Linked DNA regions of Paraneptunicella aestuarii. The protein of the gene in region 1 interacts with the protein of each later gene in a pairwise test. Links are inferred from orthologs where the notes say so. Each region holds a gene or a part of one and is shown on either strand. Other genes may lie near its edges.

Region 1 (17,186 bases):
GTTCTGTTGTTGAAGCTGTGAAAATGGCTCGCAAGATCGTTCCTGTTAACCTAATCAAGATGCCTATCCGAGCTGCGGAGTAAGTGACTATGAAGAATTTGTTGAAACTACTATTAGTCAGTGGAACTGTAGCTATGGCAGCTGCATCTGCACAGGCCGCAGATTCACTTGATGCACTTCTGGAAGAAGTGAAGAAAAACCGTGTTTCTGAAGCACGTGTTAACAAACAACGTGAAGCTGAATTCCAAGCTGCTCGTGCAGACAAGCAAGCTCTGTTAAACAAAGCTCGCGCGGGATTGAAAGCTGAAAAAGAACGTGGCGATCGTTTGAAGAAGCAATTCGAAGAAAACGAAGTTACCTTAGCTAATAAAGAAGTTGAACTGCAAAATGCAGTAGGCACTTTGGGTGAGATGTTTGGTGTTGTTCGTCAAGCCTCTGCTGAAGCTTACGGACGTATTTCAACCTCTATCGTAAGTGCTCAATACCCTGGTCGTGCAGACTTCCTTGAAAGAATGTCTAATGAATCCAAAGGTCTTCCTAACATTAAAGAATTGGAAGATTTGTGGTTCGCACTTCAAACTGAAATGACTCAATCAGGTAAAGTTTCTCGCTTCACTACTGAAGTTGTTAGCCTTGACGGTGGCTCAGAGCAGAAAGAAGTGGTTCGTATCGGTACTTTCAACCTGGTTAGTGCCGAAGGTTACCTGACCTATAAAGATGACTTGAAACAAGTTCAGCCTTTAGGTCGTCAACCTGATGGTTACATGGTTAATTCAGCTACTGGTTTTGCTACAGGCGGCTCTGGTTTAGAAGCGGTTTATATCGACCCTTCTCAAGGTCAAATCCTTGGCTTGTTGACTGCTAAAGCAACCATGATGGAAAGATATCATGCAGGTGGTTTGCCTGGTTATGTTATCACTGTCATGTTGGCTATCGGTTTGTTGATTGCTCTGTATAAGATCATCGTTCTGACTGTGATGAGCGGCGGTATCAGAAAGCAATTGAACAACCCTCAAAATCCTTCTACTTCAAACCCTCTTGGCCGCATTTTGACTGTTTATGAAGAAAACAAAAATGCAGACACTGAGACTTTGGAATTGAAACTGGATGAAGCTATCTTGCGTGAACTGCCTTCAATTGAAAGTGGTATCAACCTGATTAAGATTCTTGCAGCTATCGCCCCGTTACTAGGTCTACTAGGTACGGTAATCGGTATGATTGCAACCTTCCAACAAATCACATTGTTCGGTACAGGTGACCCAAGAATCATGGCGGGAAGTATCTCGATGGCGTTGGTAACAACGGCTCAAGGTATTATCGCAGCATTACCTCTAATTCTTCTGCACAGCGTTGTTGCAGGTCGTAGCAAATCAATTGTTCATATTCTGGATGAGCAAGCAGCTGGTATCGTAGCTGCTCGCGCAGAAGGGGAGAAAGCATAAGATGTTATTCCTGATAGAACTATGGGAATCTGTCAGGGATTTTATCGCTACTGGCGGTGACGTTCTTTACGTTGTCGCACTTGCGCTCTTCCTTATGTGGATATGTATGATTGAGCGCTTCTGGTTTTTGAATGCTGTATTTCCTAAATTGCAAAGCAAAATTATTGCAGATTGGGATCAGCGTTCAGATACCACTTCCTGGTATGCGCATAGAATCCGTGACGCTTGGATTTCCGAAGCGTCCGATAAGTTAAGTGAGCGTGTATTGTTAATTAAAACTTTGGTCGCCATGTGTCCTCTTATTGGACTATTGGGTACTGTAACCGGAATGATTACCGTATTCGAAACGATGGCAACTCAAGGCACTGGAAACCCTCGCCTGATGGCTGCGGGTATCTCCATGGCAACAATCCCGACTATGGCGGGAATGGTTGCGGCCTTGTCAGGACTGTTTTTCAGCACTCGTCTGGAATCGAAAGTCAAGATGGCCAAAGAGAAGTTAGTTGACAGTTTGCCTCATCACTAGAGAGATTTTTATATGGCTCGTAAACATCGTGCAGAAGAAGAGGATGCAAGTATTGATATGACACCGATGCTCGACATCGTGTTTATCATGCTTATCTTCTTTATCGTGACAACCTCCTTTGTGAAAGAGGCTGGTATTGAAGTTAATAAACCTGACGCTAGTAACGCAACCAAGCAAAAGTCAGCAAACATCTTTATTGCGATTAATGAAGATGGCGACGTTTGGATGGATAAACGCGAAGTAGATGTTGAGCGTGTACGTGCAAACATTGAACGTATGCTTGCAGAGCAACCTACTGAAGTCGTAATCATTCAGGCTGATGAAAAAGCAGAGCATGGAAAGGTGGTTGAAGTGATGGATCAAGTAAAAGCTGCAGGTATTTCCAGGATTTCGGTAGCAGCAAAAGGTGGTTAATATGGGACGTCTAATAGTATCTGTATTATTAGGTGCCGCAGTAACTTTTGCCTTGTTCGTGTTGATGGCAACGTTAATTGCTAATTCACAGCGTCCAGCTGATGAAGTGCCTCCAACACCGGTAATTGATATTGTAATGGATGAGCCGGATAGCGCCACAGAGGTACGCCAACGTGTTCCGCCTCCGCCTCCACCTCCGCCACAACAGCCTCCTAAAATGGAGCCTCAGGAACCTGACTCAGCTGAGCCAGATCCAGGTGCGGTTTCATTTAATATGCCAGGTGTTGATCTGGGTGGGAATTCCATTGATATTGGTTCTCCAGGTGCAATGCAAAGGGATGGTGAAGCGACACCAATCGTAAGGATTGAACCGCGTTATCCAATTCAGGCTGCGCGTGATGGTAAAGAAGGTTGGGTAAAACTGTCATTTACTATCAATGAGCTTGGTGGGGTAGAGGATGTTGAAGTTATCGACGCGGAACCTAAGCGTATCTTTGACCGTGAGGCAAAGCGTGCACTGAATAAATGGAAGTACAAGCCTAAGATTGTAGAAGGAAAGCCTGTTAAGCAATTCAATATGAGAGTTCAATTGGACTTCAAATTGGAGGCTGGTTCATGATCATGATTAAGAATCAAAAAAGTCCTTTGATCAAATGGGTGGCATCATCGCTATTGGTTGTAGGTTCGTTATCTATGAATACTGTAATGGCACAAAGTTTGGCCGTTGAGTGTCCTGGATACAAACAAGGCCCAACCAAAATCCCTGGGCAGCGTGTGGGTAAAAAAGTTCAAAGAGCTTTTGAAGCATACAATACTGATCAGATCGAAGAGGCAATTGCAATTTTGAAAGAAATTGAATCCTCTGACGATTTTGATCAAGCGTATGTATACCGTTTTTTAGGTAACCTGTTGGCTGCCAAAGACGGTGAAGGTAAGAATGCTCTTGATTACTTGCTGAAAACTGTTCAGACCAAAGTGTTGAATGACAGTGAACATGCATCAACGTTACGTTTGGTTGGTGACCTCAATATGCAGGAAAAGCAATATGGGGAAGCGATCAAGTGGTATGACGAATGGATGAAATTCACATGTAAGGAAGATGCAGACATTTACACTCGTCAGGCGCAAGCGTTCTATGAAACCAAGCAATTGGCTAAAATGATCGCACCTGCTGATAAAGCAATTGCGTTATACGACAAACCTAATAAGAACCCTTATGTTCTTAAGATGACGTCGTACTACGAGCGTAAGATGTATCCTGAAACTATTAAGGTAGCGGAACAACTGGTTAAGATGTTCCCTGAAACCAAGCAGTGGTGGACTCAACTAGGGTTCTTCTACATGCTGGTTGAAGATTATGCTAAAGCCTTACAGACATTTGAATTGGCTTATACACAAGGTTATTTGGAAAAAGCGTCAGAGATTAAAGCATTAGTTCAGCTTTATGCGACTAACGAAATTCCATATCAATCTGCTGTATTGCATGAAAAATTCTTGAAGTCTGGATTGTTGAAGAAAGATGCATCAAATCTGTCTGCCATTGCAAACTCATGGCATAGAGCTAAAGAACATATGAAAGCGGCGACCTATTATGGTGAAGCTGCTGCTCTAAGTTCTGATCCGGAACACTATCGTAAGCAAGGTACTTTGTTGCTAGGCGCAGAGAAGTATCCTCAAGCTTTAGACGCTTTGCAAAAAGCACTCGATTCTGGTTCCAAGAAGGAAGGCGCTATACACATGGCGATGATGGAAGCTTATTTCTATCAAGGTAAGTTCAAACAGGCATATCAGCACATTCAAGAGGCGAAGAAAGATAAATCGACGGCTCGTAATGCTGCAGCTTGGGAACCTTACGTTAAGGAAAAAGCGAAAAATCGCGGCATCAAACTTATATAGAAAAAGGCTCTTCGGAGCCTTTTCTTTTTTGCGTTACCCAATCCCATATCTTAGATACCTTTCACGTTATATTGTTCACAGTCATGCATTTCAGGCATAGAATTTACCAGATTCTTTGCTAGTATTAATTGGCTTGCCTGATTCCCTGCTCAATTCCTTGCGATGCCAAGCTGTTGAACGGTTTTATTGTTTAGGGAACGCTTGCAAGAATAAAAGCGTATTATTTATTAAATAAATACGTTTTTAATGAAATTAAAAAAATAAAGCTGAGGTCTACTCACTTGGACACGTCGCTAGGCGTATAACGAAACATGACTCTCGTATAATTGTTTAGGAAAAGAATATGAAACAGGTTAAGAAATCGAACATTGCTTCTGCTGTTGGTGCTGTTGTACTAGGTTCATTGGCTACTATTTCGGTAGAAGCAAATGCCAACCTTTTTGCGATGAACAGTCTTGATGCCGGTTATATGCAAACTGCCGCCGAAGGTAAATGTGGCGAAGGTAAATGCGGCGGTAAGGAAGCAGAAGGCAAATGTGGTGAAGGTAAAGTGCATCACGAAGGCAAATGCGGCGAAGGCAAGTGCGGTGAAGGCAAAGCCAAGCACGAAGGTAAATGCGGCGAAGGCAAGTGTGGTGAAGGCAAAGCCAAGCACGAAGGTAAATGCGGCGAAGGCAAGTGCGGTGAAGGTAAAGCCAAGCACGAAGGCAAATGCGGCGAAGGCAAGTGCGGTAGCAAAGCCAAAGAAGGAAAATGTGGCAAGGACAAAGCTAAAGAAGCTAAATGCGGCGAAGGTAAGTGCGGCGGTCAAGCTTAATCTGTTTTTGATTTGTGCTAGCAAGGCCGGTTATCCGGCCTTTCTCATAGTTGATATGGATTACAACGCAAGAATATAAATGAGAATTGAGTGAGCAATGAATAATTTATCTGGTGTGGGCCTGGGGCTGCGTAGAGAAATGCTCCGCGAGTTGTGCGGACAGTTGCCTGATACGGTCGATTTTTGGGAAATTGCTCCTGAGAACTGGATCCCTTTAGGTGGTTCTTATCATAAGGTTTTAACTCAATTTACCAAAGCTAATAACTTTGTAGCTCATGGCCTATCCCTTTCAATTGGAAGCCCAGATCCTCTGGACATTAATTTTGTGAAAGAGGTAAAGCATTTCCTCAATCAGCACAATATTCTCTATTACAGCGACCACTTGAGTTATTGCTCTGGTAATGGTCATTTGTATGATCTCATGCCCATCCCTTTCACCGAGGAAGCGATTCACTACGTGTCGGATCGCATCAAGCAGGTTCAGGATATATTGGAACGCCCGTTATTGATGGAAAATGTGTCCTACTATGCAGCCCCAGGGAAAGAGCTAACTGAACTGGAGTTTACTCAAGGCGTATTACAGGAATCAGGATGCCTGATGCTGCTGGATGTGAATAACATCTATGTTAACTCAGTCAATCATGGTTATGATGCCGAGGAATTTCTGGCCAACTTGCCTACCGATAGAATCGTATACGGGCATATCGCTGGGCATTTTAATGAGGCCGAAGATCTGATTGTTGATACTCACGGCGCAGATGTGGTTGAACCAGTATGGAAGCTGCTGGAAAAAGCTTATGAGATCCATGGCGTTTTTCCAACCTTACTGGAACGTGATTTCAACATACCGCCAATAGCTGAATTACTTTTGGAAGTTGAACAGATCCGGAAAATTCAGCACCAATATCAGCAAAGTGAAATAAAAGGTACGATAAAAAATGCAATGAGGAGCGCATGATGCAAGCGTTTCAACGGGTTCAGAAGCAGTTTGCCGACCATATTCGTAACCCCGATAGCAATCCGCCTGTTGCAGGATTAGAAGAAAGGCGTCTTAAGATCTATCGAGAGCTGTTTTTCAATAATATTCGTGGCTTTTTAGACAATGGCTTTCCTGTATTGGCGAGCCTTTACCAAGAAAACGCATGGCAACAACTCGCCAGAGATTTCTTTTCATCCCACCATTGTCGCTCCCCTTATTTTGTTGATATCAGTAAAGAGTTTGTGGAGTTCCTGAGCAACGAGTACCAAATGCAGAACAGTGATCCTCCCTTCATGGTGGAGTTAGCTCACTATGAATGGATTGAGCTTGCCTTAAGCATACGTATTTTGGAGCAACCATTCTCAGTATGGGACGGGCAATCAGCGGTATCCAGTTTGTCTTTTTCACCTCTTGCCGAGTTATTGAGCTATCAATTCCCGGTACATCAGATTTCCGAAGAGTTTCAACCTTACGAAAGCAACGGAACCACTTATTTGGTGGTAAACAGGAAATTGAATGATGAAGTGAAGTTTACCGAAGTGAATGCACTTTCTGCACACTTGTTAACCTTGGTTAAGCAGTATGAACACATTCCTGTGGAAGAATTAATTCAGCAATTGATACAAGGGCTCACACAATTTCCAGAAGAACAGGTTCGCCAGGGAGCGCTACAAATTATTGAGCAAATGCTGGTAGCAGAAATACTTCTACCGGAATGAATAATCTGAGGTAGCAATACCGAATTGTTACCTTGGTATCATCCTCTATCATTGCCTCATATTCGCATTTGCATTACCATTGCGCTCCACAGATAATTCAGGGGAAGTTGTTCCCCCAAGCAGTTTTTGGGAGTTAAAAATGCAACACGAAGAGCAAAGTCAGGCACCTCATGATCCTTTCAACTTCACCTATTTCTTTATTGCTGTAGCCGTACTACTTGCTATGCCATTGATGCACGTTATTCTTGGCTGGCTAACTTTTTATCTGTAATCAAGCACAGCTAATGACACCAGAGGCGCATTATGTCCGCAGAATTGGTTAAAGCCGCGATTAAGACGGTGCCTGATTACCCGAAACCGGGCATTCAGTTTAGAGACGTAACCAGTTTAATGCAGGACAAAACCGCCTTTAAACGCGCTATTGAGTTGCTGGCTGAGTTCTACTCTGGTTATGAGTTTGACCAGATTGCCGGCACAGAAGCTCGAGGTTTTATCTTCGGCGCACCTCTTGCCATTGCATTAGGTGTTGGGTTTGTTCCCGTTCGAAAACCCAATAAATTACCTCGCAAAGTCATTTCAGAGCGCTATGAACTGGAATATGGTTCAGACATGCTGGAAATGCATCACGACTCTGTCTTTCAGGGTGAACGAGTATTAATGATTGATGATTTGTTAGCGACAGGCGGCACTATGCTGGCTACGGCTAACTTAATTCGTCAATTGGGTGGCGTGGTTGAGCACGCTGGATTTGTTGTCTCGCTACCAGATTTAGGTGGTGAAACGAAACTTGCAGAGAATGGAATAAGCTGTCGATCTATCTGCCAGTTTGAAGGGGATTGAAGCAATAATGGGTTATCAGGTTCTCGCCAGGAAGTGGCGACCTCGCAAATTTTCCGAGTTGGTAGGCCAGGAACACGTCATTGCGGCGATATCCAGCGCGCTGGATAATAATCGTCTTCACCATGCATATCTTTTCACTGGTACTCGAGGGGTAGGTAAAACCACGATTGCCAGAATCTTTGCCAAGAGCTTGAATTGCGAACAGGGAATGGGTTCAAATCCTTGCGGACAATGCCCAACCTGTAAAGAGATTGAGCAGGGCAATTATGTTGATTTATTAGAAATTGACGCTGCGTCTCGTACCAAGGTCGAGGACACAAGAGAGTTACTCGACAACGTTCAATACAAGCCCACAAGAGGCCAGTACAAGGTTTATCTCATCGACGAAGTCCATATGCTATCCAAGCATAGTTTTAATGCTTTGTTGAAGACCCTGGAAGAACCGCCTCCTCACGTTAAGTTCTTATTAGCCACTACTGATCCGCAAAAACTGCCCGTAACCATACTGTCTCGTTGCTTGCAGTTCAGTTTGAAATCGCTGACTCGTGAGCAAATTTTCCATCAGTTACAGCATATTTTGCAGGCTGAAAATATTCCTGCTGAAGATTCCGGATTACAGGAAATCGCTCGTGCAGCACAAGGCAGTATGCGTGATTCACTGAGTTTGACCGACCAGGCGATTGCGCAAGGTAATGGTCAAGTGACAGCACAAGTCGTTGCCGACATGTTGGGCTTACTGGATCGTAATGTTGTATTAAAGCTGTTGAATGCCATTATCAAGAAAGATAAGCATACAGTTTTGGGTTTGGTGGAAAGCTTGTCACTGCAATCCCCTGATTATGCGCAGGTGCTTTCAGAGCTGATGAGTTATTTGCACCAAGTGGCATTGACTCAATTTGTGCCCGATGCCTGTAAATTGGAAACCCACTCTGCCAAGGCGGTATTTGTTTTAGCTAAAAATATCACGCCAGAGAATGTCCAACTTTTGTATCAAATCGCCTTACAAGGTCGCAAAGATATGCCGCATGCCATAGACGGGCGTGTGGGATTGGAAATGACCTTGTTAAGAATGCTGGCTTTCGTTCCTGAAAATGACAAGCTGGATACAACAGAACTCAATGCCGTTGAAGCAGAAATGGCTGATTTAGCTGGCGCAAGATCATCCATGTCTTTGGTTGAGAATGTTGCCCAACAGTTACTTGAACAAGCTAAAGCCTTTTCTTCGCAAACACCAACACCGAGTTCAACACCACCTCCTGCTTTAAATGAAAATAGTGAGGTGAGTGCAGACGTCCCAAAGTATGACAGTGCTCCAGAGACAAGCGCAGTTGAGCCAGTTATCTCTGAATCGAATGAGCCGCAACAAGCAGACTCTGTTGATGGAACTGAGTTAGCTGCCGATGCTTCTCAGTCCATTGAACCTGAAGCGACTACTCAGGTTCAGCCTGAATATCATTCACAAGGCGGGTCATTACTTGATGATCAAGTTGATGCTCAACACGATGAGCCAGAGATGGACACATCGCTTAATTTTGGTCTTTTTGATGAAGAGTCTGATGGAGCTGAAGAAGTCGAATCAGAAGAAGTAGAATCAGAAGATGAAGCTCAGCTAGTAGAGAGTTTGCAGTCGGAACAAGAAAGCTTGTTGGCTGAAGCCAGTGTTATTCGTGAAAACGAATTTGGAACCAGTGCTATTGCTTCAACAGAAACCAATGAGTCAGTCTTGGCAGACGAAAAGCAAGAGCAGAGCATTCAAGCCGAGCTTGTTACACAACAAGAGCAGGCGACGCAACAAACTCAAAGCACAGAAGATGAGCAAACAACGTCTGATGTTTCTGAACAGGTAGTGTCCGCTCAAAGCGACGATACTCCAGTCGTAGAGCAAGTCGAACAGCCGCAAGAGCACACCTCCTATGACAATAATATCTCCTATGAATATAGTGAGATGGATATGCCATTGGAGCCCATGACGGACGAAGAATTTGTTCATCTTGATAGTGCTCAATATAGCCAGCATTTTGAAAGCACTTCCTATTCTGCACCTCAGTATCATGAGGAACAGATGGCGACAGATTCTACTACTTCTCTCCCTGCGGAGTCGGAGTCTGAAAATGGCACTTCGACTTCCAGTTTCCTGAAAACTGAAGAATTACTCGCGCTGCGTACTCAAATTAATGATGTGGTAGCAGCAGATAATAAAACCGAAGACAAAGAAGAATCATTATTTGATAACCCTGCGGAAAGACTCTTTGCCAGAAAAAGCACAGAGCAACAAACGCCAGAAAATCAGAGTGAACAAGGCTCATTAGCACAATCTCAGTTTGAAAATGCCTCGATAGACGACGATGATGACTTGCCGCCATTTGATTTAGATGATGGGCAAGCGAGTTCAATGTTTGTTTCTGATTTCAATCAACCGACAGAGGCTGATAAAAAAAAACTGAGCGTTGATGAAGTCCCGTTTAATGCTGATGTCACACATGAGCCTACATCTACAGAGAGTGCGACAGCAACGTCGATAGAGGCGCTTGAAATTGCGCCTAACGACCCTACATTAACCGTGCTTTCAGATGAAGAAGACTCTGATAAAGCGGATGACGAAAATAGTATCAGTGATATCAATGGTGTTGTCGAATCTGAGGCCGGATCGTCAGTTGCAGTTGATGTGGACTTTGATATTCCTCACCGTTTGTCTGACGGCAAGAAGGTGGAATATGCCAAGCAATTGGACACATGGAGTCAACTGATAGACGAGATGAATTTACCTGGCTTAACCAAGCAAGTGGCCATTCACAGTATGTATCAGAAGAATGGCGATAAAGTGAGTCTGGTTTTGGCAGAGGATAAGGCTCACCTAATGAGCCCATCGACTCGAGAGTCATTGACTGAAGCGCTTGCCAACGTATTACAGCAAGACGTTTCATTGGAAATTAGCACGGGTGAAGTGAGTGACACTCCTTATGCCGTGCAACAAGCAATCAATAATATGCGTTTAGCTCATGCCCATAAGTTCATCCAGCAAGATGAGAAAGTGGCGATGCTTTGCAACGAGTTCGGCGCACAAGTCATTAACGAAAGTATTAAACCCAGATAAGAGAGATAGATTATGTTTAAAGGCGGAATGGGCAATATCATGAAGCAGGCTCAGCAAATGCAAGAGCGTATGCAAAAAGCCCAGGAAGAATTGGCAAACCTTGAAGTCGTTGGAGAATCTGGTGCTGGTTTGGTGAAAGTAACCATGACCGGCAATCACAACGTACGTAAGGTTGAAATTGACGACAGCCTGATGCAAGAAGATAAGGAAATGTTGGAAGACTTGTTGGCCGCTGCGGTTAACGATTCTGTGCGTAAAGTACAAGAAGCCAATCAGGAAAAGATGTCCCAATTGACAGGTGGTATGCCTATGCCTCCAGGTTTTAAATTCCCTATGTAATAGGTGAATGAAAAACTGCATCTATTCGATACCCAGATAAAGAGCCACAATGAAATTTAGCCCTCTTATTGATGATCTCATCACTCAATTAAAGTGCTTGCCCGGTGTTGGAGCAAAAACAGCGCAGCGTATGGCGTTTCAGCTATTGGAACGTAATCGTGATGGTGCTCTTAAGCTAAGCAAGGCGTTACATGACGCAATGGAGCATGTGAAGCATTGCAATCAATGCCGCAATTTCACTGAGGCCAATCTGTGTGATATCTGCGCTAACCCCATGCGTCACGACAATGGCATTTTGTGTATTGTTGAATCGCCGCAAGACGTGTTGGCTATTGAGTCTTCTTCGGAATTTAAAGGCCGTTATTTCGTTTTGATGGGGCATTTATCACCGATTGATGGTGTTGGCCCCGCTGAAATCGGTATTCCAGAGTTAACAGAATTACTGCAATCCAATGATGTGAACGAAGTGATTCTGGCGACCAACTTTACGGTAGAAGGCGAAGCGACAGCGCATTATATCAGCGACTTGTGCAAGTCTTTGAACGTCGTTGCTACACGGATTGCCCGAGGCGTACCTATGGGCGGTGAACTTGAATACATTGATGGCAGCACACTAAGTCATGCCTTCCAAGGTCGCAAGCAACTGGATTAGCTTCTTTTATTCTCTACGGGAGGTGTATTTTTTACCTCTCGATTTCTTCGCTTCTAATAAATCTCTCTGATCTGAAAAATAACCGCAATGTTGCTGTTGATTTTGTCATAACTGCCCCTATCTCGGACGTTGATAGTTTGTTGTTCGGTGCTATTCGTCGTTAATGTTGTCGTGAATACACTTGAACAGCGATAACCTAAAATAAATCTCAATGTGCAAATGAATTTAGGAGCAGCTTAAGCATGGCTGAAATTGCCCATAAAGAAACTCATGGTTTCCAGACAGAAGTAAAGCAACTTCTGCATTTGATGATTCATTCTTTGTATTCCAATAAGGAAATCTTCCTTCGTGAATTGGTCTCCAACGCTGCTGACGCAGCCGACAAGTTACGTTTTAAGGCTTTGTCTGACGATTCTCTTTATGAGAACGACGGTGACTTACACGTTAAGCTTTCTGTGGATAAGGAAGCTGGAACATTAACCATTGCTGACAATGGTATCGGCATGAGCCGTGAAGATGTCATTGAGCATTTGGGAACCATTGCCAAATCTGGTACTGCAGAATTCTTTAGTAAGTTGTCTGGTGACCAAGCCAAGGACTCTAAACTGATTGGTCAATTTGGTGTTGGTTTTTATTCGGCGTTTATCGTTGCAGACAAAGTGACGGTTCGCACTCGACTCGCCGGAGCAGATGCCGCTCAAGGTGTTGAGTGGGAATCGGAAGGCGAAGGTGAGTTCACTATTGCAGAAATTGATAAAGCCAATCGCGGTACGGAAATCATCCTGCATCTACGTGATGATGAGAAAGAATTCCTAGATAACTGGCGCTTGCGTTCCATTATCGGCAAATACTCAGATCACATTTCTATTCCTGTCAGAATGTGGAAAGAAGAAATTCCTGAGAGAGATGGTGAAGACGGCGAGAAAATCCCTGCTATCCCGGGTGAGTGGGAAAGTGTAAACAAAGCTACTGCGCTTTGGACTCGCGATAAGTCGGAAATTACCGACGAAGAATACAAAGAGTTTTATAAGCATATTTCTCACGATTTTGGTGATCCGGTTAGCTGGTCTCACAATCGCGTAGAAGGCAAAACGGAATACACCAGCTTGTTGTATATTCCGGCCAAAGCCCCGTTTGATTTGTGGAATCGTGATCAGAAAAACGGCCTGAAACTTTATGTACAGCGCGTTTTCATTATGGACGATGCTGATCAGTTTATGCCGAGCTATTTGCGTTTCGTGAAAGGTTTGCTGGATTCCAATGATTTGCCATTGAACGTGTCCCGTGAAATCTTGCAAGACAACAAGATCACGCAAAACCTGCGTCAGGGCTGCACTAAGCGTGTTCTGCAAATGTTAAGTTCTTTGTCACAGAATGACGCTGAGAAGTATCAGTCTTTCTGGTCAGAATTCGGTAACGTATTGAAAGAAGGACCAGCAGAAGATTATTCCAATAAAGAGAAAATCGCCAAACTGTTGCGCTTTGCTTCTACGCATAACGACAGCGATGCGCAAACCGTATCCTTGTCTGATTATCTTGGTCGTATGAAAGAAGGTCAGGATAAGATCTACTATGTGACTGCCGATAGCTATCAAGCTGCCAAGAATAGCCCTCATTTGGAAATCTTCCGTAAGAAAGGCATTGAAGTCTTGTTGATGTATGATCGCATCGACGAATGGTTGATGTCTCATCTGAGCGAATTCGAAGAGAAGCAATTCCAGTCAATTGCTCGCGGAGCTCTGGATTTGGGTGAAATGGAAGATGAAGAGAGCAAGAAAGCTCACGAAGAAGCCGAGAAGCAGGTTGAAGGGCTGACAGAGCGCGTTAAAACGGCGTTGGGCGATGCGGTGAAGGATGTTAAGTTCACACACCGTTTGACCGATTCTCCTGCTTGTGTTGTGGCAGATGAGTTTGGCATGAGCACGCAAATGCGTAAGATGATGCTGGCGGCGGGGCAAAATGTACCAGAAATTAAATATGATCTGGAACTTAACCCTGAGCACCAATTGGTGAAAATGTTGGCTGATTTGCAAGACGAAGAACAATTCATTAAATGGTCTAAAGTTTTGTTGGATCAGGCGGCACTTTCTGAGCAGGGTAATTTGAAAGATCCCGCCAGTTTTGTGCAAAATCTTAATAGCTTGTTGATGGATCTCGCCAAATAATCAAAATAAGCTAAATAAATAATGTCAGGCGGATGGCTAGCCATCCGCTCTGGCTCATAGATCCAGAGCAAATTATCTTTAACTTTTTTCCCTCCAGTTGTTGACACAGACCCCAATTCTTCTAAAGTGGCTGCTTTCATTTTCAATTTGGCGTCAATGGTTTTGAGTCCGCGAATTTCTTCGCCCGAGACTCGGTAGCAAAACCAACGCATTAGCTAAAAGTGCGTCTATTTTGCGTACTTGGGAGAAACTACAACTATGCGCATTATTCTTCTTGGAGCGCCAGGTGCAGGTAAAGGCACTCAGGCTCAGTACTTGATGGGTAAATACGGTATTCCTCAAATCTCGACTGGTGACATGCTGCGCGCAGCTATCAGTGCAGGATCCGAGTTGGGTGTTGCTGCCAAAAAAATTATGGATGAAGGTAAACTCGTTTCTGACGACATCATCATTGGTCTGGTGAAAGAGCGTGTTGCTCAGGACGACTGTGCCAAAGGTTTCTTGCTTGATGGTTTTCCTCGTACCATTCCTCAAGCCGATGCGATGAAAGAAAATGGCATTGATGTAGACCACGTTATTGAATTTGATATCGACGATGAAATTATCGTACAACGTATGGCGGGTCGTCGTGTTCACCCTGGTTCTGGTCGTGTTTATCACGTTGAATACAACCCACCTAAAGAGGAAGGTAAAGACGACGTAACAGGCGAAGAGTTGGTTATCCGTCCTGACGACGAAGAATCAACCGTAAGAAAGCGTTTGGCGGTTTACCATGAGCAAACCAAGCCTCTTGTTGATTACTATCTGAATGAAGCGTCACAAAATAATTGCCAGTACCACAAAGTAGACGCCAGCGTGGCAGTTGAATCTGTGAATGCAAAACTGGACGAGTTGTTGGGTTAATACCTCAATCCCTGGATGAATTTAAAAGCCGCTTGTAGTTGACGCTGCAAGCGGCTTTTTCGTTTTGTTTGAACAAGAGAAGAGCACGTTTATATGAGTTTGCAGTCGTCACTGGCATTTGTACCAGGAACCATGTGCGATGAACGCTTGTGGCAGCCTGTGGCTGAACTATTGCAACCGGACTATGCATCACATCATGTTGCTATTGAACGTTGCTCCAGTCGTGCTGAGATGATGGACACGGTTGCCAAAGGGGTTGAATTGGTATCTCAGCAAGGCGGAGGTGAGGGGGCGAATCTCATTGGTTTTTCAATGGGAGGCTATCTCAGTTTGTCGTACGCTTTGCAACATCCAGAGAAAATACAGCGCTTGGTGTTGGCTTCTATTTCGGCTAACCCTTTGCCTGAGCATGAAATGACCATGCGTCGTAAAAGCCTGGAATGGTTAAAGGATCATCGCTATGGCGGTATCGCGCGAGCGCGTTTACAGCAGTTTGTTCACCCTTCCCGAATGTTTGATTCTCGGTTAATCAATACGATCAAGGCCATGGATAATGAGCTTGGGCATGATGTATTGGAAACTCAGGTACGAGAGACCAGCGAGCGGGAGCCGTTAATGTCGCGTTTGAATGAATTAACTTGCCCGGTGTTGATATTAGGCGCTGAGAACGACGGTTTGGTGTCGGTCGAGGATTTAGAGTCGATGGCGCAGGCTTTCCCTGATGCGCAATTACATGTTATTCCAGAGAGCGGGCATATGTTGCCTTTGGAGCATCCCCATGAAGTGGCTGACATTATTCGAGATTTTTTATCGAAAACATAAATCTAAAACGTGTCAGATTATGGTGATTTGTTGTTATAGTGGCGGCGATACTAACAATATCGATAACAACAATAATGTAGGAATACGCTATGAATATGACGTTAATCGCCACACCCATCACCGCTTTCTACGCCGGTTTGCTCGGCGCTTTATATTTATATCTTTGCTTGCAGGTTATTTTCCAACGTCGCGAAAAGCGCATTGGCTTGGGCGACGGTGGAGATAAATATTTTTTGCAGGTGATGCGGGTTCAAGGAAATTTTGCTGAATATGTGCCTTTGGCGTTAGTGATGATGTTGATTGCCGAAATTAATCAGTCTCATGAACTTTTGCTGCATGGGGTTGGAGTGACATTGTTGCTTGGACGATTGTTACATGCTTATGGCATTCGCCGTAATCCTGGAGTTACCTGGCAACGCTTCTATGGCACTTTGGCGACCTATATTGTATTGCTGGTTTTGATAGGGTTGAATTTGCTTGTTATCTACTAAGTTGAGATAGGCTTTCAAATACAAAAACGCCCAGCATTCGCCGGGCGTTCTTGTCACTTTTTTAAAGGGCACCAAATAACAATCACTAAGAACAAAAGAGAGAACACATTCGAGAACTAATTCTCGATAAGATTGCTGCCAATCTCAATGCGTCTTGGTTTCAGCGCTTCCGGGATAACACGTTCCAAATCAACATGTAGTAACCCGTTTTCCATGTCTGCTGTGAGCACTTTTACATGAGCACCCAACTGGAATTTACGCTCGAAGCTGCGCTCGGAAATACCTTTATGCAAGAATTTGCGCTCTTGTTCTTCTTTATCTGGTTTTTGACCTGTAATGAGCAACAGATTTTCTTTCACTTCCAGAGTGAGTTCATCTTTGCTAAAGCCTGCGACAGCCATAGTGATACGGTATTTGTCGTCGGCAAGTAATTCAATATTATATGGAGGGTAACCGTTTTGCTTTTCGTTTCTGGAAGCATCGTCCAACAGGTTAGCCAAGTGGTCAAAACCAATGAATGAACGGTAAAGTGGAGATAGATCGATAGTACGCATAGTCATATCCTCATTAAGCAATATGTTTGTTGTTATTTATTGTCCCGCTACGCGGCGACGGTTATGTCGACCCAGGTTTCTTAACCCTTTCGGCATCGACAATTCCTATGTATGTTTGTTGTGAACTTTTTCAATAAAAAAATTTAAATTTTTTTATTTTTTAAATTTAACTTATTGAAATTAAAGAAATAAAAATGTGGAAGTTTTTTCTATCATGATGCTTTGACAAGAAAGCGCCGGGTTAACATTCACATTTGAACGCTTTTCACTTAGTCTGTGCCCATTCCTTACCGACACATTATCAATAAGAGTCTATACACCTTTGTCGTCTGCTATTCCCCCTATTATTCAAGTTGAACATTTGCACTGGAGCGTCGAGGCTACAAAGGGCGGTCGTAGTAGTGCACCCAGAGCGATTTTAAAAGACTTGTCCTTTGCTATTAACTCAGGCGCAACTGTGGGTATTGTGGGGCCAAATGGCGCAGGTAAAACCAGCTTATTACGCTGTTTGCTGGGCTTGATTGAAGACTATT
Region 2 (15,166 bases), 2.6 Mb from region 1 along the record:
ACTTCATTTTTGCTTGTCAGTTAACATAAAAATTAGCTTGTAATTTAATCAGTTAAATGAACTTTAATATTTTGGCTTAAGTGCCAAGCTATTACGCTATTTTCTTTGTTTATTGATATTTAAGGTAATTAATTGGGCGGAGTGCGTTCTTGATATTGTGTTTGTGACTTTAGTCGATTAGTGAATGGTGTTGCTATTTAACGTATTGATATAAATAAATTATTTTTCATTTTCTTATCTGCTTTTAATGCATTTTCTCTGTAAAAACAAATAGGCTTAACTCTCATTTTGTTACCAAAAATGATACGTAATAGAGAAGTCATAATGGGTTTGTGTATGTAAAAAAACCGTCTTTAAACAGTCAAAAATCGAATATATAATGCGCAAATTGAATAGCCGAGAATGTACTGGATGTGATCACAAGTATGTGAAAAGGGTACGTTGTAGTCTTGGATGATTATCATCAACTTCCTAAAAAATCCTTGCAGTAAAAGGACTTTCCTCGACCAAAAAATGGTCAATCTCTTAAATACGTGAATAACTAATTTCCAGACCGGAATTTTTTTATTAGTTATGCCGTTTTTGAATATTACTTAAAACCCGATTTCCGTGCATAAACATGCGTGGACAGAAAAAATTTGACCATTTATATTTCTTATTAAAACAAATACAAAAGTATTAATAACAATAATATCAATTAAAAAAACAAGTGTTGCTGTAGGAGAAACAAATATGAAAACTAACATCAAGAGCATTGCGTTTGCTTTAGTAAGCACCGTTTTTACTGGCCTCACGACGAGTGCTTACGCTGACGACATTAAAGTTTATTTCAACCATGATGTGAATTTGCCGGCGATGAAGGCTAATTTAGAGAATGAGATCATTAAGGTGATTAATTCTGCAAATTCCACCTTATATATGGCTGTTTATGATCTGGATTTGCCAGGTATTGCACAGGCAATGGTGGCTGCAAAAAACCGTGGCGTTGATGTTCGTTTTATTACCGATGAAGACAATATTGCAGGTGAAAACGTCGAAGCATTAGGTATTCTTGATGCTGGCAATATTCCCTGGATTGATGACACTGAAAACGGCAGTGCAGGATCCAAAATCCAACACAATAAATTCATTATTGTTGATGGCGCTCGTGTATTAACGGGAAGCACTAACTTTACTCAATCCGGTATCCATGGCGATTTGGATGCGACTGGAAACCTGATTAGTGCAGGTAATGATAATCACATTGTGGTGATTGAATCACAGCAACTTGCTGGTGTGTATACCACTCAGTTCAACATCATGTGGGGTGATGGTGCGGGTGGTGCTAAAGATTCTTTGTTTGGTTTGGGTAAACCTGATCATCAGATGGAGACGGTTTATACCACTAATGACAACATTCGTATCGACGTTCAGTTCACACCTCAATCTCCTAGCCTGTTTGCCGGCTCTACGTTAGAAAACATGGTTAACTATGTTGCATCAGCAAAACAGCGTATTCGCCTGGCTCAGTTCGTTATTAGTGCTCAGGATGTTGCTGATGCAATGAAAGGCAAAAAAGAGGCGGGTGTTGATATCCAGGGGATTGGCGATTCCAGCTTCTTCTTCCGCTATTACTCAGAGTTTATGGATATGTCGGGTCAGCAGGAATTGAACACTAATGGAGTCTATGAAACCGATTCTTATACCGGTGCACCTAATAACCCTTGGCAGAATACCGCAGATGTAAGAGTGGCGAATATGGATGGTGGCGACAAATGGCACCATAAATACATTATCGTTGACGACACGGTCTTGACCGGCTCTCATAATATCAGCGGTGCAGCCGCGTTTGGTAACGACGAGAACGTTGTGATTATTCATGATTCTCAAACTGCCGCAGAGTTTGAAGGTCATTTCAGCCGTTCATTTTGCAATGCCGGCTCTGGCGGTTCCTGTGGGGTGACTTATCAGGGCGGTACTTGGGACGGTGTTGCTCTCTCTGCCGATGAGGTGGCGACTGTTCTTGAAATAGTTAACTATGCAACGCTTGAGCAATTGGATATTCAAGCCGCTATGAACAGACGTGCTGTTGATAATATTTTGGCAGCTCGCACTATTACCAGCATGGATCAGCTTGCAGCAGTATCTTATGTCGGTACAGCGGCAATGCAAGCTCTGAAAGATTACATCCCGGTCTGGTTGTCGTTGTAAACAGTTTCTTTATTCAAAATCGATGAATGTGTTTGGGGCTTTTTAAGCCCCTTTTTTTGATCTTAAAACTGTTTTAAAGAGAAGGAACCCGGCTTAAATGATCTTCTGCCCAGATGTTACGCATACTGGCTTCTGAGATGTTGCCACCAGAGAGAATCACCAATACTCGTTTTGGTTCAGACTGTTGTTTCAACCATTCGACAACACCACCCATACACATGGCACTGGTCGGTTCAACATGAAGCTTCAACAAGTGTTGCAGCCATTGTGTCCAATAAGCGATATCGTTTTCATTGACCTCAAAAAAGCCATCCAGCTGTTGTATATAGGGGAAGGTAATATTGCCGACCGCCGGAGTTGCTGCTCCATCGGCCAATGTCACGGGCGTTTCGGTTAAGCTTTGAATGCTGCCTTTGCGGCGAGATTCTGCGGCGTCATTGGCGTTTAGTGGCTCACAGCCTATTACTTTGGCTTTGGGTGATAAGGCGCGCGTTGAAATGAAAGTGCCCGATACCAAGCCGCCACCACCACAGGGGGCGAACACAGAATCTACATCACCGATTTCCATTAGTGCTTCAAAGGCTGCTGTGCCTTGGCCTGTAATAATATCTTCATGATTAAACGGTGGGATCCATACTGTGCCCGGCTCTTGGCTGGCTTCCTGAACTGCGGCATCGGCTTCAGCTCGGGTGGCAAAACGTCTTACTTCTGCGCCATAGCTTTCAGTTGCAGCGGCTTTCACTGAGGAGACATTCTGAGTAGTGAATATGGTGGCAGGTATGCCATAAAGCCGGGCGGCGTAGGCCACTGCCTGGGCATGATTGCCTGAGCTATTGGCGACGATCCGTTTCGGGAGCGAATCTGTTTCCGCTAATTTGGTGACGACATTGACCGCACCACGAATTTTAAATGCCCCGATGGTTTGTAAGCATTCAGCCTTGAAATAGATTTCGTGCCCCAGCCACTGATTCAGCAATGAGGATTCAACAACAGGTGTTTCATGAATATAGGGTGCGATACGTCTATGAGCCTGCACTATGTCTGCGATGCTTAAATTCGACATTTAAAGAGATTCCTTTGCTAATTAACCCGTGCTCAGTATGTTGCTCCGAAGCGCTTAGTGCGCTTCGGGATGCAAGTTACGATCAAAGAAATTGGTGATGGTTTTGTACAAATGGATGCCGGTTTCCTTGCCACGAATACTATGCTTCTTACCAGGGTAATCCATCACTTCGAACGGCAGGCTCAGATCTTGAAGGTGCTTATACAAACGAGTGCTGTGAGTGAAAAGCACGTTGTCGTCAGCCATGCCGTGGTAAATCAACAGCTTGCCTTTAAGGTTCTTGGCATAAGGGAACACGGATGAATTGGTGTAGGCATCGGCATTGGTTTTAGGATTGCCCATGTAACGTTCGGTGTAATGTGTGTCATATAATAACCAATCGGTCACTGGTGCGCCGGAAACGCCGGCAGAAAAGTAGTCTCCCGCTTTGAACATTGCCATCAAGGCCATGTAGCCGCCATAGCTGTGACCATAAATACCAATTCGTTGCTTATCAACATAGGGAAGGGTATGCAGGAATTTCACGCCAGCAACCTGGTCTTGAACTTCAATTTCGCCCATGCGCTCGTAAATCGGTTCTTCAAAGGCTTTGCCGCGATAGTTGGAACCGCGATTGTCTACCGTAAACACGATATAGCCTTTGTTTACCCAATGTTGCATTAGCAAGCCGCGCTGCTTATACCATTCATTGGTAACGATTTGCGCGTGTGGGCCGCCATATACAAAGACGATGACAGGGTGTTTGCCTTTAATTTCTTTCGGCTTCCATAAGCGGTAATGCAAGGTAACGCCATCCTGGGTTTTAAACTTGCCAAATTCCGGGGCAATCCAGTTCGCCATATAAGGATATAAAGGATGGCCTTCTGTTACGGCGTTTTCATGTAGCCATGCAACTTGTTCGCCGTCTGCTTTATGTAAGCTGACTTGCGGAGGTGTATTCACTGTCGAGAAATCATCAACATAGACGCTGGCATCGTCGCTGAATGCGATTTTATGGAAGCCGCTACGCTGACTGATTCGAGCCAGTCCTGAGCCATCGAATCCAACTTTGTACAGGTGTTCTTCGATTGGCGTATCAACGCGGCCGGTGAAATAAAGGGTTTTGCTGGCTTCATCTACAGCTGCAATTTCATTCACCACCCAGTCGCCTTTAGTGAGCTGTTTAACCAGGCTACCGTCGTTATTGTGCAGATAGATATGTTTAAAGCCGTCTTTTTCCGACAACCAGATAAATTGCTCAGTGGAATTCAGGAAACGTAGGCCGTTATGCAGGTTGACCCAGGTGTTGCTTTTCTCTTCTAAAAGCTGTTTTTGTTTCCCGGTTTTGGTATCAAAGGATCTTAACTGCAATGTTTTTTGATCGCGGCTTTGCCATTGATAGGTGAAGTGCTGGTTGTCGTTCATCCAGTTTCCGCGAGCAAAATAGATATCTTGCTCTTTACCCATATCAACCCAATCGGTTTTACTCGCCTTCAGGTCGTAAATAGCCAGTGCAACCTTGGCATTGGGTGTGCCTGCCCGGGGGTAACGCTGTTCGATCATCTTGATGCTGTCAGCATAGATTTCACTACGGGTAATGATCTCAACCGGGGTTTCGTCAATTCTGGTGAAGGCGATTTTTGACTCGTCTGGAGACCACCAATAGCCAGTCATTCGCTCCATTTCTTCCTGTGCGACAAATTCCGCCATGCCGTTTTTGATGTTACCACCACCCTCTTTGGTGATAGGGAATTCTTCACCCGATGCGATATCCATCACGTATAGATTTTGCTCTCGAATGTAGCTGATATAGTGACCTTTAGGGGAGAACTGGATGTCGGTTTCGAATTCCGGCGTATTGAGCAAGCGCTTGGCTTTTTCGTCACCAATGCGGTAGTAGTATGCGTCGCCAGCGAGTGGGAAAAGCAATGCTTTACCATCTTTCGACCATTCGTAGTACATGATGCCACTACCGTATTCTCTCATGCGTTCACGGCGAGCTTTTTCTTCATCAGAGAGCGATTCGTTGCCTGTGTGCAGGTCGTCAGCGTCAAACAATAACTGGGTTTTGCCACTGGCAATGTTGTATTCCCATAAATCATAACGCTCGTAATCATTTTCTTTGCCTTGAATAAAGGTGATACGTTGCCCGTCGGGTGAAACTTTAAGGTTTTGCGGTGCTGTGCCATCTAAAGCGGGGGAACCATAAATACGTTCTATGGTGAGTTGCTCTGAGTAACCATAGCCAGAAAAGGCCAGGCCGGTGAGTAAAGAGAAGATAACCGTTTTATTCTTCATTCCTGCATCCGTAATCTGAAATCATAATCTGCGTCCCTTCACTTTATTGTGCCTGTCATTAGATGGCTGTATGGATTAATCAGTTATTAATCGAAAGATGAAGGTGGACGCGTTTAAACATAGTTTAATCATTGTGCCTGCAATAATGAAGATTCTCTTACGGGATGCAAGGACAATTCGGTATTCCTGTTGAACAAAGTGTAAAGTATTGTCAAAAAGCCGTGTTTTTGTCTGGATAAGGAAAAATATGCCTAATAATGGTTTCCAATTTAAACAGTTTTTTATCGCTCATGATCAATGTGCCATGAAAGTGGGCACTGACAGTATCGTGCTAGGAAGCTGGGTTGAATTTCATCAAGGGCTGTTTTCTGGCGAGGCAAGAAGCAATGCCGATCAAGATGATGGGAATCGTGTAATCAACCTGTTGGATATCGGTACGGGAAGCGGTTTGCTTGCCGTCATGATGGCACAAAAGATTGCTGAATATAGTCAAACGCATCAGGTCGACATACTTCCTTATATTCAAGCCATTGAACCAGATGAAGCCGCGTTGCTACAAGCTCGTGAAAATATGGCAGCAAGCTTATGGAAGGATTGGTTTCAGCTTCATCATGGACGTATTCAAGACATTGCTTTCCAGCCAGCTTCCATGGATCTGATTGTTTGCAATCCTCCTTATTTTCAATCGCAACAGATGAGCCAAAACGATATTAATGCTGAGCGGTTTAGTCAGCAACGCAGAATGGCGCGTCATCAAGACTCTTTATCTTTGCATGAACTGGTGAATCAAGTGGCTCTTTTGCTAAAGCCTTCTGGTGAGTTTTACTGTGTTTTACCTTATGAACAAGCTGAGGACTTTATTCAGATATTGGCTGAGCACTCTTTGCATATAAAAAGTCGGCTATCTGTTAAGGCGACCAGCATGAAACCTGTTAAGCGCATTATTTGGCGTGTCGTTAAGGAGCCGCCAACGGATGAAGTGCAAGAGCTGGAATTAGTGATCCACGATGCCAGTGGTGGATACAGTGATGATTACATTAAGCTGTGTCGCGCGTTTTATGTGAATTTTTAGATGATTATAGTGAAGAGGAAAGTAGTAAAAGAAAAGGAATGACAGGTAGACACGAGCTAACAACATCTACCTGGGTTTTGCGTTAATTAAACGAAATCTTTCACGATGTGTTTTACAGAGCGATGATAGAAAGGCAGGCTAACATTTGGATCAACATTATCTGCTGGATAACCAAATAAACCGAAACGATTACCTTTACAGTGACTAACAACCACCACATGCTTGGGTTCTTCATTTAAACTGCCGCGAAATGGGTCAATGACCGGAATCACATAGTTCTTAACTTTAATTAACCCAACACGGCGCTTGTCTCTGTACATAAAGCTGTCAAAGACTGGCTGATCCAAAATGGCATATACAGCAAATTTGGGGATCTGAATTGGCACATTTCGCCAGTGTAGCTGGACAATCTGTAAATTCTTCACCAGATCTGACATAGCGTCGGGTAATTGAATTTCGCGCATAACCGCCTCTCCTCAATATTAATACCGCAGGCTACGGCTTCCAGCCATTTTTCACCTCTTAAAACCTATCGAGTGATAGATTTGTTAAAAGTTCATTTTTGTAACTTTTACGTTATTAAATATAGCAAGGCAAATAATTATTGGAACTAATAATTGCACAAAAATTAATTAACCCGAGTGGAATAAAATCGACATTTTTAATTTTTTATGACAGGTTATTTTTTATTAAAAAAATAAATACTGTTTATCTTTCAAATGGATAGCTTGAAAATTTTAATTTTAAACATCCAAACGAAATCATCTATAAATGAATATTTTTATAATTTCTTGGTTAAATTCAGGATTATTTTGCGACTAAAGTATAGTAATCAAATTCAGTCATTTTCTTAAATCCCAACTTTTCATATAACGCTTGAGCATTAAAATTGTTTTTTGCTGTGGCTAATTTTATGGAAAGCGCTTTTGTTTCTATTGCGTGCTCTCTTGCTGCGCCGATTAATGATGTTGCGACCCCCTGTTTGCGAAACGATTCATGGACATATAGGTCATTCAAGATCCAAACGTTGCGCATGGCAACCGATGAAAAACTTGGATAAAGCTGTGTAAATCCAGTTCCCTTGCCTGAATTGTCCAGTGTGATAAAAAACACAGAATCTTCATTTTCCAGGCGTTGCGCTACAAATTTACGTGAAGCTTCGATATTTGTTGGTTGCTGATAGAATTGACGATATAAATCAAAGAGTTCGCTAAGCTGAGATAGGTCATTAAGATTGGCTTGTCTGGTGTTCATGGGGAACCTTAAGGTAGTTTTAGGTTGCGTCCCCCGTTGAGGGCAAGAACCTGTCCAGTAATATAGTGGTTGGTGAGCAAATAAAGTACAGTTTGGCTAAAGGTTTCTGCGCCCGCTTCGACACCTAATAGGGATTTTTGCAGTGCCTTGTGGCGATATTCTTCATCATCGGCATCATTAAAGATAATCATGGAAGGCGCAATGCTGTTTACCCGTATTTTGGGAGCCCATTTGCGTGCAAATGAACGGGTCAGATTATCCATCGCCGCTTTCGAAGCAGCATAGGCGATATGCTTTTCACTGCCCGCTTCTGCAACAAAATCGCTAACGTGGATAATGTTCTCTAGCGTTTCATGAAAATGCGCCTGCAAAGCCAGATTGATTAAATAGGGCGCTTTGGCATGAACTTGCATCATGGCATCAAATACAGATTCGGGTTGCTCCAAACTATCTCGATGCCAGCTTGAAGCATTATGGATAATGGCATTGAGGTTTGGGCATTGTTGTTTGGCAAGCTGAATGAAGTCTTTTACGCCCTGATCGGTACTGAAGTCGGCGAACAAGCATTGCACGCCCTGTTGTTGCAACATTTTTAGAGAATCATGCTGGGTGCGATAGGTGATCGTGACTTGATAGCCTTGTGCAACCAGTGCTTGCGCGCAGTGTAATCCTAAACGCTGAGCTGCTCCTGTAATAAGAAGGTGTTTCAACAATTGCTCCTCATTCCTCATTTAATCAATGTGCCAGCTCAGGCTATTGAGCTTTTCAGTCGTTCTTGAGCACGTCTTCAACCGCATCCATTTCAGCCAGAATCTGATCTACCCAAATAGCGATGCGCTCATCGGTTTTATCGAACTGAGTTTCATCATCAAGGCTTAAGCCGACAAATTGAGAACCATCTTCGGTCAGGGCTTTGGAGGCGTTAAATTCATAACCTTCAGTAGGCCAATATCCAATAAAATGGCAGCCTTGAGGAGCAATTTTGTCGTGTAACATGCCAATAGCATCTTGGAACCAGTCCGGGTAACCTTCTTGATCACCTAAACCATAAATTGCCACGATCTTGTCTTGCAGATTCACCTGTTCGATATCATCCCACTGCGATTCCCAGTCTTCTTGCAATTCGCCAAAGTCCCAGGTGGAAATGCCGAAAATGATGATGTCGAAAGCTTCAGCTTTCTTTAAATCCACATCTTTAATGTTGTGAACAGAAACTCTGTCATTGCCATTACAAGCTTCTTTAATTGCTTCCTGAATTTTTTCTGCTGCCATTTCAGTGTAGCAAGTGGTTGAACCGTAAAATAAACCAATGGGAGTTGCTGAATTTGACATAGTCTTTGAATGATAAAAAACGTGTTGCGATAAATTATGGTGCGCGATTGTAACATGGTTGAGCAAATAAACACTGCAACGTGTTACTATTCTTAGACTCCTGAAATATAACCACTTTAATTCTTTTATGACGCGTCCAGATCGCCGAGTTAAGCCTCGTAACCTATCCGAATCTAATGCTGAAATAATAGAGCAGTTTATCGATTCGTTATGGCTGGAAAAGGGGTTAAGTAAGCACACACTTAGTGCATATCGTACGGATTTATCCAAATTCGCTGAGTTTTTGAAAGTCAATCAAGGTGCGAGTGAGTTATGTGATATTCAAGGGGGAGATATTAATCATTATCTGGCTCAGCGCTATGAGCAGGGATTTTCTGAGCGCAGCACTGCGCGATTTTTAAGTAGTCTCAGAGCCTTTTTCAAGTGGCTGCATGAACAGCAAATGCGGGAAGATAATCCACTGTCTCTGATCCATAATCCCAAGCTTTCCAAACCCTTGCCTAAAGTGATATCCGAAGCACAAGTACAAGACTTACTGGAAGCTCCACTTTATGAAGAAGACAGCGTGCAATTGCGCGACAAAGCAATGCTCGAACTGTTGTATGCCTCTGGTTTGCGGGTATCTGAATTAATCGGTTTGTCGCTGAATCAGGTGAGTTTACAACAAGGATTGATTCGGGTGACGGGTAAGGGAAATAAAGAACGTTTAGTGCCAATGGGAGAATTGGCGATTGAATGGATCAATGAATTTTTACGTAAAGGACGCCCAGATTTGCTAAAAGGACGTAGCGATATTTTATTTCCCAGCAGCCGAGGCACAATGATGACCCGGCAAACCTTCTGGCATCGTATTAAGTATTATGCTCAAAAAGCCAATATCGACTCGCGAATTTTATCGCCTCACACACTTCGTCATGCGTTTGCTACTCACTTGTTGAACCATGGCGCAGACTTAAGAGCGGTACAGATGCTGTTAGGGCATAGCGACCTTTCCACAACGCAAATTTACACTCACATTGCCACGGAGCGCCTACAAAAACTGGTTACAGAGCATCATCCCAGAGGGTAAATTTAAAGCTGAACAAAGAGTAAAGGCAAGCTAAGCAAACGACCTAAACCAAAGCTGAATACTATAAGTAATATGTTAATTTGCGTAGAAATCCGTTCTCTGCGGAAATATAATGCCAAATCTTGGGTCTAATACTTTGAATATTCATGTTTAGACAACAGCAGATACAACGAGTGGTACAACACCACGTTAATCGGGATTTTTTATGCAAATCATAACTCGTGTCATGGCTTTGGTATTGGTTGCTTTTGCCTTTGTGGCTCAAGCGCAAGAAGTAGCCGCCGTTGACGGTAAAACAGCCGTTAAAGAAAAAATTGAAAACCTGTTGAAAATGGACGTTATCAGCGTTACTCCATCACCCATTGATGGCTTATATCAAGCGATGACCGAACGTGGTTTGTTTTATGTCAGTGCCGATGCCAGGTATTTTGTTCATGGGCGCATCTTCAACCTTGATGAAGGCATGCGCAATATGACAGAAGAAGCGCTTTCCGGAGCTCGCCTTGATGGTCTTAAAGCTTTCCAAAACGACATGATTGAGTTCAAAGCTAAAGATGAAAAATATGCTGTAACCGTATTTACCGATATCACATGTGGTTACTGCCGTAAGTTGCATAACGAAATGGACGAATATAACAAGCGTGGTATCACTGTTCGTTATTTGGCGTTTCCTCGTGGTGGCCCTCAAAGCCAGGGTTTCAGTGATATGCAGTCAGTTTGGTGCGCTAAAGATAAGCAGGCTGCTTTGACCGCTGCTAAAAATGGTGGAGAAGTTGAACCTGCTGTGTGCGACGACAAGGTTCATGAAGAATATATGTTTGGTCAGCAAGTGGGCGTAACCGGTACTCCTGCCATTGTTTTGGCTGATGGAACCATGATGCCAGGCTATCAGCCGGCTGCTCAACTTGAGCAACTGCTGAGCGCAATGTAGTTTTAACCTGACTTTATAGCATTATTAAATCTTGAATATTCAACAACGCCCGTCTGTTACGACAGATGGGCTTTCTTCTGATTTACACCCTGTCATTCAACAAATCTATGCCCGTCGAGGAGCATTAACTGACGCTGATGTGCAGCGAACTACTTCTCATTTACAGCATTATCAAGGCTTGAAAGGTATTTCCGAAGCAGTGGCTATTTTGGCGTCGGCCATGGCTGAGCAGAAGCATATTATGGTGGTGGGTGATTTCGACGCCGATGGCGCAACAAGCACTGCTCTGGTCATTCGTGCTCTTAATCAATTAGGCAATAAAAAGCACAGTTATTTGGTGCCGAACCGATTTGAATTTGGTTATGGTCTGAGCCCTGAAATTGTCACCATGGCGTATGAGCAGGGCGCAGAGCTAATTATCACAGTAGATAACGGCATTAGCTGTATTGAAGGTGTGGCGTTGGCAAAACAGAAGGGAATGTCGGTAGTGATCACCGATCACCATTTACCCGCTGAGCAGCTACCCAATGCTGATGCCATAGTTAACCCCAATCAATCCGGTTGCGAGTTTGCCTCTAAAAACCTTGCCGGAGTGGGCGTTGCTTTTTATCTCATGATGGCATTGCTTCGACATTTGCAGCAGTCGAACTGGTTTGCCGAGCGGCAAATAAGCCCGCCTAATCTAACTAATCTGCTGGATTTAGTGGCTTTGGGTACGGTTGCTGACGTAGTGAAACTGGACGGCAATAATCGCATTTTGGTACATCAGGGCATTCAACGTATTCGAGCCGGGCAATGTTGCGCGGGGATTAATGCCATGTTGCAAGTTGCCAAGCGGACTAACTCCGATATCGACGCTTCGACAATGGGCTTTGTGTTAGGCCCTCGACTCAACGCCGCTGGGCGCTTGGATGATATGTCTTTGGGCATCCAGTGTTTGCTTACCGATGACGAGTACACGGCGATTCATTTAGCCAGCCGTTTGGATAGTTTGAACAGTGAACGCCGTGAAATTGAATCCAGTATGCAAAAAGATGCAGACGCATTTTTGGCGCAGTTTGCTTTAGGCAATGACACCATGCCAAGTGGCATTGTGCTTTATGAAGAAACCTGGCACCAGGGTATTATTGGTATTCTAGCCGGGCGTGTTAAAGACAAGTACAACCGACCAACTGTGGCAATGGCGTGGCAAGACGAAACCACCTTAAAAGGCTCTGCTCGCTCTATTCCCGGTGTACATATTCGTGATCTGCTGGACGAACTCTATAATCGCTACCCCGGCATTATTCAGAAATTCGGTGGTCATGCCGCTGCCGCTGGTTTAACCATTAATGCAGATAAACTGGCGGCATTTATTAAAGTCTTCGACCAGTTATGTGAAGAATTTCTTGAAGGCATGGAATTGCAGGATGTGATTTTAAGTGACGGCCAGCTACAGAAAGAATGCTTTAATTTACCCTTTGCTCAGCAACTAAAGGCCGCAGGCCCTTGGGGACAAGGTTTTCCTGAACCTGTATTCGATGGTGAGTTTCACATTGTGCAGCAGCGACTGGTGGGAGCCAAACACTTAAAGCTGGTACTGCGTAGCGAACAGGGCGAGGTTGTTGACGGTATTATGTTTAATGTTGATTTGGACGTATGGCCTAACGAAGCTCAGAAAGCACAAGTGGCTTACAAGCTGGATATCAATCGCTTCCGCAATAACGTTTCTTTGCAATTGATGATTGAGGCAATCGAGCCTGTTTAGGGGCTCAAAGCAGGAAAAATCATGGCAACCGAGACACAAAAGTTATTGGCGAAACATCAGAAGCTGATCCAGTCAGATGGTCGAAAAGTAATATCTCATGTGCAACGTGAAGATGGTGAATGGATACAACACACCTTAATGTTGGAAGGGATGGAAGTACCGTTTAAGTTTAAACGCAAAAAGAAATATCAGTCGCTAAAAGGCGCGCGGGTCAACCTGATCTACTATCCTGAAACCGAAAATGTTGCCGGGATGGAGTTTGAAATGATGAAAGTGGTGCGTTTAAAGCGGACTTAACTGTCTGTATAGAAGGCACTTAAAGGCCAACAGACTCAAGAGTAAGAGATTAACGATTGTGAGTATTCGTTCTGGTGAACCTGTTACAGCGACGCTCTATGTTTTACATAGTCGGGCATACCGTGACACCAGCGCTATCATAACGGCCTTATCTGAGGAATTTGGCAAAGTCACTTTTGTTGCCAAAGGCATTCGGAGTAAGAAGAATGCCAAAATTGCATTATTGCAGCCGTTCGTTTCCCTGAGTGCGCAAATCTATGGCAGAAATGAGCTTAAGAATTTAGCCAAGGTCGAAGCGTTAGGCATAGGACTATCGCTGTTCGATACCCGATTATATTCCGCCATGTATTTGAACGAATTACTAATGCGCTTGCTGCCTGTTGAAATGCCTTGTCCTGATATTTATCGACTCTATCACCAAGCGTTGCAAAAACTGGTTCATGGCAGTGATATTGAACCTGTTTTAAGAGAATTTGAAATCGCCTTATTGCAGGATTTAGGCTACGGTATGGAGTTTCATAGCGATTGTATTACTGGTGATGAAATTCAGCCGGGAGTATTCTATCGCTTCGATTTGGAACAGGGGTTTAGCGCAACAGGCAATAATCAACCCAATGCGATTATTGGACAGGTGTTACTGAACATTGGTCAGCAGCAATGGGACACGGAAACCTTAAAGGTCGCTAAGAAAATCGTGCGTTTGGCTATGGCTCCGTTACTGGGAAACAAGCCGCTAAAAAGCCGGGAATTGTTTAGTCGGCCAGCCGGGCAAGTATCGAATTCGTCTGTTCAGCAGACAAAAAATGAATAACCGTGTATCTGTGGCAAAGTACATTGATAGAAGATTAAAAGATGCAAGTCAGTAGAAGGCCACAGCAACAAATATTGAGTTAATCGCAAAATAAGAAAAGGCATACTCACACATGAAAGACATTCTATTGGGCGTCAACATCGACCACATTGCCACATTACGTAATGCGCGTGGCACCAGTTATCCTGATCCTGTTCATGCTGCAGATATTGCTGAACGAGCCGGTGCCGACGGCATCACGGTTCATTTACGTGAAGATCGTCGTCATATCGTTGACCGAGATGTGCGTATTCTTGCTCAAACCATCAATACCCGACTCAATCTGGAAATGGCTGTCACCGAAGAAATGATTGGTATTGCCTGTGAAGTTAAGCCGCGTTTTTGTTGTTTGGTGCCAGAAAAGCGCGAAGAGTTGACCACTGAAGGCGGGTTAGATGTGGTAGGTAGTTTCGATAAAGTGAAAGACGCCACGCAAAGATTGATGCAAGCAGGTATTGCCGTATCCCTGTTTATTGATGCTTCTCATGAGCAAATTGATGCTGCTAAAGCAACAGGCGCTGAATATATTGAAATCCATACCGGACATTATGCCGACGCGACTACAGAAGAAGCACAACTCGCCGAGTTAGAGAAAATCACCGAAGGTGTGCGTTATGCTCATAATCTGGGCATTAAAGTGAATGCGGGTCACGGATTGAACTATCATAACGTAAAACCCATTGCGGCTTTGTTCGAGATTATTGAATTAAACATCGGGCATGCCATTATCGCTCGCGCCGCTTTTGACGGCCTGGAAAAAGCAGTGGCGGATATGAAGCGCCTAATGTTAGAAGCAAGAGCCTGATAAGGGCTTTGCTTCCAGCAAATATCAACAGCGTGAACTTTCAATAAGAACAAACGGAAAAATCATGGCGATTGTAGGTATTGGTACCGACATTGTTGAAATAGCTCGTATTGAAAAACAGCTTGTTAAGTCAGACCGATTAGCAAAGCGAGTGCTTACTCCCAATGAGCTTTCCGTGTTTGAAAATCATGGTTTCCCCGCTCGATTTCTGGCAAAGCGTTTTGCTGCCAAAGAAGCTGCGGTGAAAGCGATCGGCAATGGTATTGGCAATGGCGTGTC

The links.
Region 2: the proteins of recR (region 1) and recO interact in binary tests that used the Escherichia coli proteins (3 or more experiments, as listed by UniProt). The link is inferred for Paraneptunicella aestuarii from one-to-one orthologs.

The regions. Positions count from the first base shown.
Region 1 is NZ_CP074570.1:3,595,427-3,612,612, reverse strand. The notes cover bases 9,953-12,916. They hold recR (recombination mediator RecR), read left to right. Parts: upstream 9,953-11,115; coding sequence 11,116-11,718; downstream 11,719-12,916. Other genes in these bases: htpG (molecular chaperone HtpG), read left to right, coding at 11,961-12,916; KIH87_RS13695 (YbaB/EbfC family nucleoid-associated protein), read left to right, coding at 10,740-11,066; dnaX (DNA polymerase III subunit gamma/tau), read left to right, coding at 9,953-10,727. Also shown: KIH87_RS13750 (DUF3450 domain-containing protein), read left to right, coding at 1-83; KIH87_RS13745 (MotA/TolQ/ExbB proton channel family protein), read left to right, coding at 90-1,442; KIH87_RS13740 (MotA/TolQ/ExbB proton channel family protein), read left to right, coding at 1,444-1,968; KIH87_RS13735 (ExbD/TolR family protein), read left to right, coding at 1,981-2,382; KIH87_RS13730 (energy transducer TonB), read left to right, coding at 2,384-3,001; KIH87_RS13725 (tetratricopeptide repeat protein), read left to right, coding at 3,004-4,278; KIH87_RS13720 (HvfA family oxazolone/thioamide-modified RiPP metallophore), read left to right, coding at 4,622-5,095; KIH87_RS13715 (HvfB family MNIO-type RiPP peptide maturase), read left to right, coding at 5,193-6,053; KIH87_RS13710 (HvfC family RiPP maturation protein), read left to right, coding at 6,050-6,793; KIH87_RS19440 (hypothetical protein), read left to right, coding at 6,933-7,064; apt (adenine phosphoribosyltransferase), read left to right, coding at 7,097-7,633; more of dnaX, read left to right, coding at 7,641-9,952; more of htpG, read left to right, coding at 12,917-13,883; adk (adenylate kinase), read left to right, coding at 14,142-14,786; KIH87_RS13675 (alpha/beta fold hydrolase), read left to right, coding at 14,880-15,608; KIH87_RS13670 (MAPEG family protein), read left to right, coding at 15,698-16,099; and 2 more genes. UniProt on the Escherichia coli protein: May play a role in DNA repair. It seems to be involved in an RecBC-independent recombinational process of DNA repair. It may act with RecF and RecO.
Region 2 is NZ_CP074570.1:1,023,691-1,038,856, forward strand. What follows is about bases 12,433-15,166. They hold recO (DNA repair protein RecO), read left to right. Parts: upstream 12,433-13,290; coding sequence 13,291-14,043; downstream 14,044-15,166. Other genes in these bases: recJ (single-stranded-DNA-specific exonuclease RecJ), read left to right, coding at 12,433-12,935; KIH87_RS04320 (hypothetical protein), read left to right, coding at 12,957-13,232; pdxJ (pyridoxine 5'-phosphate synthase), read left to right, coding at 14,156-14,887; acpS (holo-ACP synthase), read left to right, coding at 14,952-15,166. Outside these bases: KIH87_RS04265 (phospholipase D-like domain-containing protein), read left to right, coding at 733-2,190; KIH87_RS04270 (serine/threonine dehydratase), read right to left, coding at 2,264-3,253; KIH87_RS04275 (S9 family peptidase), read right to left, coding at 3,308-5,530; KIH87_RS04280 (tRNA1(Val) (adenine(37)-N6)-methyltransferase), read left to right, coding at 5,778-6,602; KIH87_RS04285 (hypothetical protein), read right to left, coding at 6,689-7,066; KIH87_RS04290 (GNAT family N-acetyltransferase), read right to left, coding at 7,410-7,856; folM (dihydromonapterin reductase), read right to left, coding at 7,865-8,569; flavodoxin FldB, read right to left, coding at 8,622-9,188; site-specific tyrosine recombinase XerD, read left to right, coding at 9,316-10,257; bifunctional protein-disulfide isomerase/oxidoreductase DsbC, read left to right, coding at 10,463-11,188; more of recJ, read left to right, coding at 11,220-12,432. UniProt on the Escherichia coli protein: Involved in DNA repair and RecF pathway recombination.